Regions from separate parts of the Vogesella perlucida genome, predicted to be linked through region 2. Evidence: riboswitches for the same ligand, from Rfam matches in the RefSeq annotation. Region 2 holds a riboswitch; the other holds the start of a gene.
What was found. Region 2 has a riboswitch for cobalamin ahead of ACZ9XP_RS12450 (FecCD family ABC transporter permease). Riboswitches for the same ligand answer to the same signal wherever they lie in the genome.
Positions count from the first base shown of each region.

Region 1: another riboswitch for cobalamin. It lies ahead of ACZ9XP_RS06530 (TonB-dependent receptor); the one in region 2 lies ahead of ACZ9XP_RS12450 (FecCD family ABC transporter permease).

Region 1 is NZ_CEETRO010000003.1:356,524-361,489, reverse strand. It holds gene ACZ9XP_RS06550 (hypothetical protein) at 1-43, opposite strand, end outside; gene ACZ9XP_RS06545 (adenosylcobinamide-GDP ribazoletransferase) at 106-966, opposite strand; gene ACZ9XP_RS06540 (histidine phosphatase family protein) at 1,040-1,645, opposite strand; gene cobT (nicotinate-nucleotide--dimethylbenzimidazole phosphoribosyltransferase) at 1,778-2,812, opposite strand; cobalamin riboswitch at 2,951-3,156, shown strand; gene ACZ9XP_RS06530 (TonB-dependent receptor) at 3,282-4,966, shown strand, end outside.
Region 2 is NZ_CEETRO010000008.1:46,566-51,531, forward strand. It holds gene cobO (cob(I)yrinic acid a,c-diamide adenosyltransferase) at 1-405, opposite strand, end outside; gene ACZ9XP_RS12445 (ABC transporter ATP-binding protein) at 402-1,154, opposite strand; gene ACZ9XP_RS12450 (FecCD family ABC transporter permease) at 1,151-2,176, opposite strand; cobalamin riboswitch at 2,281-2,486, opposite strand; gene ACZ9XP_RS12455 (alpha/beta hydrolase) at 2,615-3,184, shown strand; gene ACZ9XP_RS12460 (Card1-like endonuclease domain-containing protein) at 3,277-4,389, shown strand; gene ACZ9XP_RS12465 (ABC transporter substrate-binding protein) at 4,485-4,966, shown strand, end outside.

The sequences.
Region 1 (4,966 bases), on a different contig from region 2:
GAATGATGATGACGGCCGCCAGGCCAAAGGTGTCGAGCTTCATGGCGCTTTGTTGAGAATGGTTTTCAATATCTCAACATAATGACATGTTTCATGTCAACGCCATCAGCGCGCTGCCACCACCATGGCCAGCAGTAGCAGGCTCTCGCATACCTCGATGCCGGCCCCCAGGCAGTCGCCGGTCATGCCACCCAGTTTGCGCTTCAGGTAGGCCCACCAGAACAGCCCGGCCAGCGGTGCCAGCAGCAGCACGGGTGCTAGCCAGGCGCTAGCGGCGGCCAGCAGCAGGGTGCATAGCCAGAAGCTGGGCCAGTGCGGGCGCCAGGCAAAACGTTCGCCGCTACCCGCTGCCAGGCTGGGTAGCGTGGCCGACCACGCCACGGTAAACAGCCGCGCCCAGGCTGGCACCAGCACCAGCCCGCCCAGCGTGGCGGCCAACCCTGTCAACGCGGTGATGCCGGCCTGGCTGCCGTGGCCGCCGTGGTGCCCGTGGTAGCCCGGATAAGCCGCAGGCGCATCCGGGGAAAGTAGCGCACCCGGTAATGGCGGCGCATCCGGGGAAAGTCCTAAGCTCAACTTCACCAGCAGCATCAGCAGTACCAGCTTGACGATCAGCTGCGTGGCCAGGCTCAGCACGCCAAAGCTGCCCAGATGCGGGTCTTTCAGCACCTCTAGAAATCGTTCGCGCGAGCGGTGCGCCGCGCCCTGGGCGTCGGCCAGGTCGGCCAGGCCGTCGATGTGCAGGCCACCGGTCACCCACAGCCAGGCCAGCAGGCCGGCCAGTGCGGCCAACCAGGGGTCCACCAGGCTGCCGGCCAGCACCGCCAGCCACACGATGGCACCCACCAGCAGGCCTACGGGGGCAAACCAGCGTGCGGCGTCGGCCAGCCACGCCGGGTCGAAGGTTTTCAGCTGCGGTGTGGGCAGGCGGGTAAGAAACTGGATCGCCAGAATGAGGGTGCGCATGGGCAATAGGCTGTGGATAAGGTTGTGGGTAAGCGGTGGGCTGCCCGTGGGCAGCCTGTGCATGGCCTGTGGGCTAGCTGGCCGGCTGCGGGGATTCCAGCCGCGTCAGGTAGGCCGGGTGGCCGTCCAGAATCGACAGTTGGGCAAAGCCGCCGCGTTGTACCGCCATCAGCCGCGCCACGTTGAACTCGGTGCCCAGCAGCTCGGCCAGCAGCACGTTGATCACCCCGCCGTGGCTCACTAGTACGCGGTGGCTGCCGCGCGCCTGCTGCATCCACTCGGCAAAGCCGGTGAGCACGCGGGTGCGGAAGGTGTCGAAGCTTTCCCCGCCTTCCGGGGTAAGCAGGCCGCGCGCCAGCAGCGTTTGCCAGTCTGGCGTGGTGGCGCTGATATCGGCTAGCGGGCGGTTTTCCCATGCGCCAAAGTGGCATTCGGCGAGCTGCGGGGCCACGTGCAGCGGCACGCGGCTGGCCAGTGCCTGTTGTACCGCAAACTCGCGGCAACGCAGCAGTGGCGAGGTGGCCATGCAGCTGACTGGCGCCAGCTGCACGATGCGCTGCCAACTGGCAGCCATATCGGCCTGGCCCTGCGCGGTAAGCGGCAGGTCGGTGTGGCCGATCAGCCGCCCCTGGTGGGCAATGTCGCCGTGGCGCAGCAGGGTGAGGGTGTAAGGGTTCATGCAGCAAGCCTCCTGGCCACGAAAGCACACAGAAAATACGTAAAAACCGCCGCTGGCGCGCTGGGCTACCGGGCGGCGGCTTGGCAAGCATACCCGCCAACGGGCAGCGGGGCGATGCTGCCCGGCGGTCAATCAGGCATTTTTGCCGGCCACGCCTGCCTCGGCAAAAGTGGCCATACCAGCATGCAGCGCAATGGCCTGTTGCAGCAGCGGCAGCGCGGCGGCCGCACCACTGCCTTCGCCCAGACGGAAGCCCAGGTCGATCAGCGGGCTCAGGCCCAGCGCCTGCAGGGCCAACGCGTGGCCGGTTTCCTGCGAGCAGTGGCTGGCCAGCAGCCACGGGGCGATGTCCGGGTCGATGGCGTGGGCGGCCAGCGCGGCGGCGGTGCTGATAAAACCATCCAGCAGCAGCGGCACGCCCTGGCGGGCGCCTTCCAGATAGAAGCCGGCCATGGCGGCGATTTCCAGCCCACCCAGCTCGGCCAGCACGCCGTGGCCGTCCAGCGTTTGCCCGGCCACGCGGGCCAGTGCGTCGGCCACCACCTGGCGTTTTACCGCCAGGCCGGCATCGCTCACACCGGTGCCGCGGCCAACAATGGCGTCCACGCTGTGGCCGGTAAGGCGGCAGATCAGCGCGGCGGATGGGGTGGTGTTGCCAATGCCCATGTCACCAGCAATCAGCAGGGTGGCGCCATCGGCAATGGCGCGGCGGGCGGCGTGGCGGCCAACCTCCAGCGCGGCGGCGGTTTCGTCCTGGCTCATCGCGGGCTCGCGGCGCAGGTTGCCGCTACCGGCGCGTACCTTGGCGTGCACGATGGGCAGCGCGGACAGATCGCTGGCCACGCCAGCGTCTACCACCTCCAGCCGCGCCTGGTTCACACGTGCCAGCACGCTGATGGCGGCACCACCGTGGACAAAGTTGGCCACCATGGCACCGGTGACTTCGGGCGGGAACGCCGATACGCCTTCGGCGCATACGCCGTGGTCGCCGGCAAACACAGTAATGGCGGGCGACAGCGGCAGCGGGATCTCGCGCCCCTGCAGGCCGGCCAGCGTGATGGCCAGCTGTTCCAGTTTGCCCAGGCTGCCGGCGGGTTTGGTCAGTTGCTGCTGGCGGGCTTCGGCGGCTTGGCGGGTAGACAGGTTGGGCGCGGGGATACGTGGCATGAGGGGTCCTTGCATGATTTTCTGGCCTGCCGGGCAGGCGAACGGGCAGACCATACGACAGCCCGGCGCGGCTGGCAATGGGGGCTTCATGCAGATGGTTTAATTTCCCGCGCGGGCATTCTGTGCTGCCGCTGCTCGTTATAATGGCGGCTTGCAGGTGTCTGCCACGCCCGTACGGGCATGGCAGGTGAAACGGGAAGCCGGTGCAAGACCGGCGCTGCCCCCGCAACGGTAAGGCCTGAGCGTATACGCTCCAGGCATCGTATCAGCCACTGCCCCGCAGGGTGGGAAGGCACGATGCCGCATGGCCCAGCCCGGAGACCGGCCTGCAATGGACGCGGCGGAATCGCGTCTTGCTGGAGTATCGCGGGGAGGCGATCAGACAGCCTGCTGCCGGTGCCTGCCGGCGGTGCGCTAGTGTCCTTTTATTTCTCCGCACTCCCTTTTTGTCCCTACGGAGTGTGTCTACATGTTCAAAAGCAAACCACTGGCCGCGCTGGTAGCGCTGGCGTGTGCCCAGGCCGCCATGGCCAATCAGCCTGTTACCCTCGACGAAGTGGTGGTTACCGCCACCCGCGGCCAGGACAAAGTACGTGAATTGCCGGTGAATGTTTCGGTGATTACCGCCCGGGATATTGCCAATAGCACGGCGCGTACAGTGCAGGATGTGTTGTCCGGGCTGGCCGGTATCCAGATACGTAACAGCACCGGTGCTGCCGACACGGCAGCGGTAGACCTGCGTGGCTTTGGCATCACCGGCCTGAGCAATACCCTGATTCTGGTCGATGGTGTCAAACAGAACACCAACGATCTGTCGGCACCCAACCTGGGCGTGGTCCCGCTTGGCCAGATCGAGCGTATCGAAGTGGTACGCGGTAGTGGTGCCGTGGCCTATGGTGGCGGTGCCACCGGCGGGGTGATCAACATCATTACCCGTAACGGTTTCAGGGCGGCCGATGGCGTGCAGGCTACGTTGACAGCCGGTAGCTATAACCTGAAAAAAATCGACTTGTCCGGCCATGCCAGCAGCCAGCATGTGGCGCTGGATGCCTATGTGAAATCCCTGACCACGGACAATTATCGCCAGAACAATGCCGAGCGTAACGATAGCGGCGGCCTGGCGGCCACGGTGCGCCATGAGGGCGGCACCCTGCGCTTTTATGCCCGCACGGCCAATCAGGATACGCGTTTGCCCGGTGTGCGTAGTGTGGACGCGGCCAATGGGGTGGACGAGTTTGCCAGCAACCCGCGCGGTACCAACAAGCCCGACGATTACATGAGCACCCGCACCGATACGTGGGGTGTGCAAGCGAAGCAAGCTGCAGGCGAGGGCATGGTACTGCTGGATGTGGCGAGCAGTACCAAGAAACTGCAGTCCGAAGATATCAGCGCCAGCTACAGCAGCAAGCGCCAGCAAAGAACCGAAGAGCTCACCGCCAGCTTGCGCTATGAACAGGATGTCGCGCGTCATCGCCTGGTACTGGGTGTAGACGCCATGTCCGGTGATGCCGCGGTGGACAGTGTGGATACCTACGGTACGGGCAGCAAAAAGATCAAGCAGCGCCACGCCGGCGGGTTTGTCGACGTGTTGCTGCGGCCAGCCCAGGGTACATCGATCAATGCGGGTGTCCGCTCGCAGCATGTTGAAGACAGTGCCAAGGTGCATAGCGGCTATGAAAACAGCTACGGCAGCAATAAAGAGCTGCGTGCCTGGCAGCTGGGCGTGCGCCAGGCGCTGATGCCGCAGCTGGATGGCTATGCCAAGCTGGGCCAGAGCTTCCGTCTGGCCAATGCCGACGAGCAGGCGTATGTCAGCACCCCGCTGTTGCCACAGCTATCGCACGACAAAGAGCTGGGTTTGTCCTGGCAGCACCAGGGCCAGGCCTTGCGGGCGGCATGGTTCCGTTATGACCTGAATCGTGAAATTCATTACAACAACCTCAGCTCGGCCAACGTTAACCTCGACCCGACCCGGCGCCAGGGTGTTGAGCTGGAGGGCAAGACACCGCTTGCGGCCAACCTTGACCTGAGCGCCGCCGTGACATGGCAGCAAGCCACCTTCCGCAGTGGCATGGCCAACAACATTAGCCTGGCAGGGAAAACCGTACCCTTGGTACCCCGCCATATGGCTAACCTGTCGCTGAGCTGGGCACC
Region 2 (4,966 bases):
CAGCAGCACCAGGCCAATGGCCGGGTTTTGCAGCATCTCGCGTGCCTTGGCCCAGGCTTCGCTGGCGCGGGCCACGTCGCGTTCGCGGTCTTGCGTGTTCCAGGTATAGCCCTCGCCCATGGCGTGGAACTGCACCTGCTCGGGGAAGCGGCGCAGAAAGCGCTCTTCGCCGGTTTCCATGGCGCCTTTGATGAATTGCACCACGCCTACCTGCATGTCGTGGCCCAGCGCGCGCATCACCATGCCCAGGCCGCTGGAGCTTTTGCCTTTGCCGTTACCGGCGTTCACGATAAATACGCCGCGGTGCTGGTCGGCAGCGGCGATACGGGCGTCCATGATTTCTTTTTTGCGTGCCATGCGGGCGTTGTGGCGTTCGGTGCGGCCTTGGTCGTCGGTGTGGCTCATGTGCTGTGTCCGGGTAAAAAGCAGGGGTGGCCTGCATGGGTGATGCGGGTAAGCGGGTAGCCCAGTACCTCTGCCAGGTGGGTGGCGCTGAGCTGGGCCAGGGGGTGCTGGCTGTGGCCGCCGGCGCCGTCCAGCAGCAGGGCATGGCTGGCGATGGCGGGGGCAAACTGCAGGTCGTGGCTCACCACAACAACGGCTTTGCCCTCGGCCTGCCAGCGGCGTATCTGTACTTGCAGCGCGGCCTGGTGCGCCAGGTCCAGCGAATTGGTGGGCTCGTCCAGCAGGATCAGCGGGGCTTCTTGCGCCATCACGCTGGCCAGCGCCACGCGCTGGCGCTCGCCGCCGGATAGCGCCTGCAGCGGGCGCTCGGCCAAGCGTGCCAGGTCGAAGGCGTTCAGCGCGGCGGCAATGCGGCCGGGGTTGTGGCCGTCGTCTGGCCACGGGTAGCGCGCGGCGGCTACCGCGTCGATCACGGCGTAGTCGAAGGCGTCGTGGCTGGCTTGCGGCAGCAGCGCCAGGCGCTGGGCGCGCAGGCGCGGTGCGGTGGTGCCTAAAGGTTGGCCGCACAGGCTGATGCTGCCCTGTGCGGGGGGGCGCAGCCCGGCCAGCGTGGCCAGCAGCGTGCTTTTGCCGCAGCCGTTACGCCCGGCCAGCCACCATACTTCGCCGGCCTGCACTTGCCAGCCCAGCTGGTGCAGCAGGTGGCGCTGGCCTTGCAGAATGCTGAGTTTGTCTGTGTGCAGCATCATGCCAGCCTCCGGCGCGTGCGCGACAGCTGCCAGAACAGCACCGGCACGCCCAGTAGCGCGGTAAGAATGCCCACCGGCAGCTGCATGGGTGCCACCACGGTGCGCGCCAGGGTATCGGCCAGTACCAGCAGGCTGGCGCCGGCCAGGATGGAGGCGGGGATCAGCAGGCGCAGGTTGGGCCCGCACACCAGGCGGCAGGCGTGCGGCACCATCAGGCCGACAAAGCCGATGCTGCCCCCCTGGCTGACGGCGGTGGCAGTCAGGCTGGCTGCCAGCAGCAGCAGCAGGCGGCGCAGCCGCGCCAGCGGCACGCCCAGCGTGGCGGCGTGGTCGCCGTGCAGCGCCAGCAGGTTGATGGCCGGGGCCTGCCACCAGGCCAGCAGCATGGCCGGTAGCAGCACCAGCCACGGCCACGGCCTTAGCGGCGTGCCGGAGATATCGCCCACCAGCCAGAACACCATGCCGCGCAGCTGGTTGTCTTGCGCAATGGTCAGTAGCAGCGAAATCACCGCGCCACAAGCAGTAGACAGCAGCGCACCGGTCAGTAGCAGCAGCACGGTGCCGCTGCTGCGGCCAAAGTCGCGCCGCGCCAGCCAGAACAGCACACCGGACAGCACCAGCGCGCCGGCAACAGCGGCCAGGTCTACCTGCCACACGGCCAGGCCCAGCCACAGCGCCAGCAGGGCGCCCACCGAGGCGCCGCCGGAGACGCCCATCACGTAGGGGTCGGCCAGCGGGTTACGCAGCAGCGATTGCATCAGCAGGCCGGCCAGCGCCAGCGCGGCACCGGTTATCCAGGCGGTCAGGGCGCGTTCCAGCCGCAGCTGCAGCAGGGTGGTGGCCAGCGCATCGCCCCGGCCCTGCAGTACCTGCCATAACTGGCCGGGCCCCAGTGCCACGCTGCCACTGGCGCAGGCCAGCAGCAAGGTCGTCACGCTAATGGCCAGCAGCAGGGCCAGCAGGCTGGCCGGGGGCAGGCGTAGCGCAGTGTGGGCCGGGCGCGGTGATGAAAGAGAAGACATGGGCTGCACGGTGTTTCCGGTGTACAGCGGGGGCGGGCGGGCAGGGGGCTGGCCGCATGCCGCCCTCCGCAGCATGGTAAAGCGTGCGGCCAGGGTGTCTGGCGGCACACAGCGTGGCCTGGGCCGGTATCCGGGCTGGTTTCGCCACTGGCCCGCCTTCCCGTACCGGCAGGTACAGTGGCGCAGGGGCCGGGCAGCTGCGCGGGGCAGCCAGATGAAACACACCGTTGCGGGGGCAGCACAGCTTGGGGCTGTTTCCCGTTTAACTTGCCGGCCGAGCCGGGCAAGCACCTAGGCAGCGGCGATTTTACCAGATCAGGCGCGCTTTCCTTGGGCGTTTATATTGCCATGAGAAATAAAAAAACAATAAATCAGTCTTTTTGGAAATATAAAAGCGCTGCTAAGGTAACAGCAAATGACATTGGCAGGAGTAGCGGCATGGCATACGATTTTTCCGGGTTCGACTTTATCATCCAGCCGGGCTGGAACAACTCCGGCTCGGACCACTGGCAAAGCCACTGGCAGCAGCTGCTGGGCGCGCAGCGCGTAGCCAACCACGAATGGCACGCGCCGCAGCTGGGCGACTGGCTGGCCGCGCTGGACGCAGCGGTAGAGGCTGCCACGCAGCCGGTGGTGGTCATCGCCCACAGCCTGGGCTGCGCTACGGTGGCGCACTACGCCGCCCGCTACGGTAACAAGCTGGCCGGTGCACTATTGGTGGCCCCGGCCGATGTGGAGCGCGCCAGCGCGCCCGCCCAGCTGCAGCCGTTTGCCCCGCTGCCGCAGGCCGCGCTGCCTTTTGCTGCGCGGGTAGTGGCCAGCGACAGCGACCCGTACAGCCTGCCGCTGCGCAGCGCGCGCATGGCCGCGCTGTGGCAGGCGCCGCTGGTATGGCTGCGCGATGCCGGCCATATCAATGTGGCGTCCGGCCATACGCAGTGGCAGGCCGGCCTGGCCGAGCTGGCGGCGCTGCTGTCGGTTATCCGGGCGGCGCAGCAGGCCGCTTGAGCGCGGCGTTTTGCCGCCTGCGGCATAGTGCAGGCTTGGCCGCAGCCCTCTGGCGTGGCTAAGATGCTGCCATCTCTTGCCGAGGCTTTGCCATGCACCTGCTGGCTTTTGTAAACCGTGTAGAAAGCGACATCATCACTCCCGCGCTGGACCGCCGCTTTGGCGTGAGCCAGGTCAGCCTGCTGTGCCACCGTAGCGAGCTGGGGCTGGCTACCGATATCGCCGGGGTGTGCCGTAGCCTGCACCTGCCGGCCAGTGTGGTGACGCTGGCGGCCGATACCCAGCCGCTGGCGCTGCGCCAGCAGTTGGCCGCACTGGCGCAGGGGGCGGTGGCGTTCAATATCAGTGCCGCGTCGCCGGTGCAGGCTGCGCTGGCCTACGACCTGGCGCGCGAGCGCCAGCTGCCGCTGATGAGTATTGCCCCGCATAGCGACCGCCTGATCTGGCTGCTGGGTGGCGAGCACACCGGCCTGCGCACCGGCAGCGATATTGCCGATGGCTTGACGCTGGCGGCTTACTTTGCGCTGTACGGTAGCCGTATCGAGCATATCCATTACCGCCTGGCCCAGCGCCCGCAGCGGCTGGAGGCACTGGCAGCCGGCCTGGCCGCACTGGCCGCGCAGCGCCCGGCGGCGCTATCGCTGCTGAACCGCCTGTGCAATGACCTGGACACCCGCCAGTACAGCCGCCACCCACTACCGCGCGGCGAGCGGGCGCTGCGCCACTGGCTGGCCAGCTGCGGCTTGGTGGAGATCGATCAGGCTGGCCACGTGCGTTGCCACGACGCATCGGTGCGTTTTTTTCTTGGCGGCGGCTGGCTGGAAGTGTGGCTGCTGTCGCAGGTGGCAGCGCTACAGCCCGCCCTGCCCATCAGCGATGCGGCCGTGGGGGTGAAAGTAGTGCACGACGGGGTGGCCAACGAATACGACGTGGCCATCCTGTGCAATAACCAGCTCTATCTGGTGGAGTGCAAAACCACGGCGCCCACCGCGCTGCACCAGCGCGGTATCGGGCTGGATAACCTGTTCAAGCTCGATAGTGCCGCCAGCCTGGGTGGCCTGCACGCCCACGCCATGCTGGCCACGCTATACCCGGCTACCGACAGCGAAGCGGCGCGGGCGCAGGCACAGGGCATTGCCCTGCTATCCGGCCCGGCACTGGCCCAGGCACAGCCCGTTATGCGCCAGTGGCTACACTCGGGGTGACCTGCAGGTGATATAGCGCACCATTTCCTGCAATACCTATAGAAACATGGTGGTTATTAAGTATGATTCACTAAATACCCACTTGTTTTGGCTGTATGAACATTTACTTGCCCCGATCCTGCCACCTTAGCCGCCGCCAGCTGCTGCAAGCCGGCCTTGCCGCACTGGCACTGGCTGGCTGTACCACGCCGGAGCCACTGCTGCGTATCGGCAGTAACGGCTGGCCAGGCTATCTGTTTATTTCCTGGGCTGCCGATAGCCATGTGCTGAACCACAAGCAGGTGCGTCTGCTGCGTATCAGTTCGTCTACCAGCAGCCTGCGGGCGCTCAGTGCCGGCATGCTGGATGGTGCTTGCCTGACGCTGGATGAAGTCATCAGCGCGCTGGCCGAAGGTATTCCGCTAAAAGTGATTGCCGTGCTGGATGTCTCGCACGGCGGCGACGTGGTGCTGGCGCGCAGCGGTATTACCAGCCTGGGCCAGCTGGCCGGCCGCCGTATCGGTGTGGAAGCCAGCGCAGTGGGGGCGGTGATGCTGGATGCCATGCTGCAGCGTGCGGGCCTGAGCCGTGACCAGGT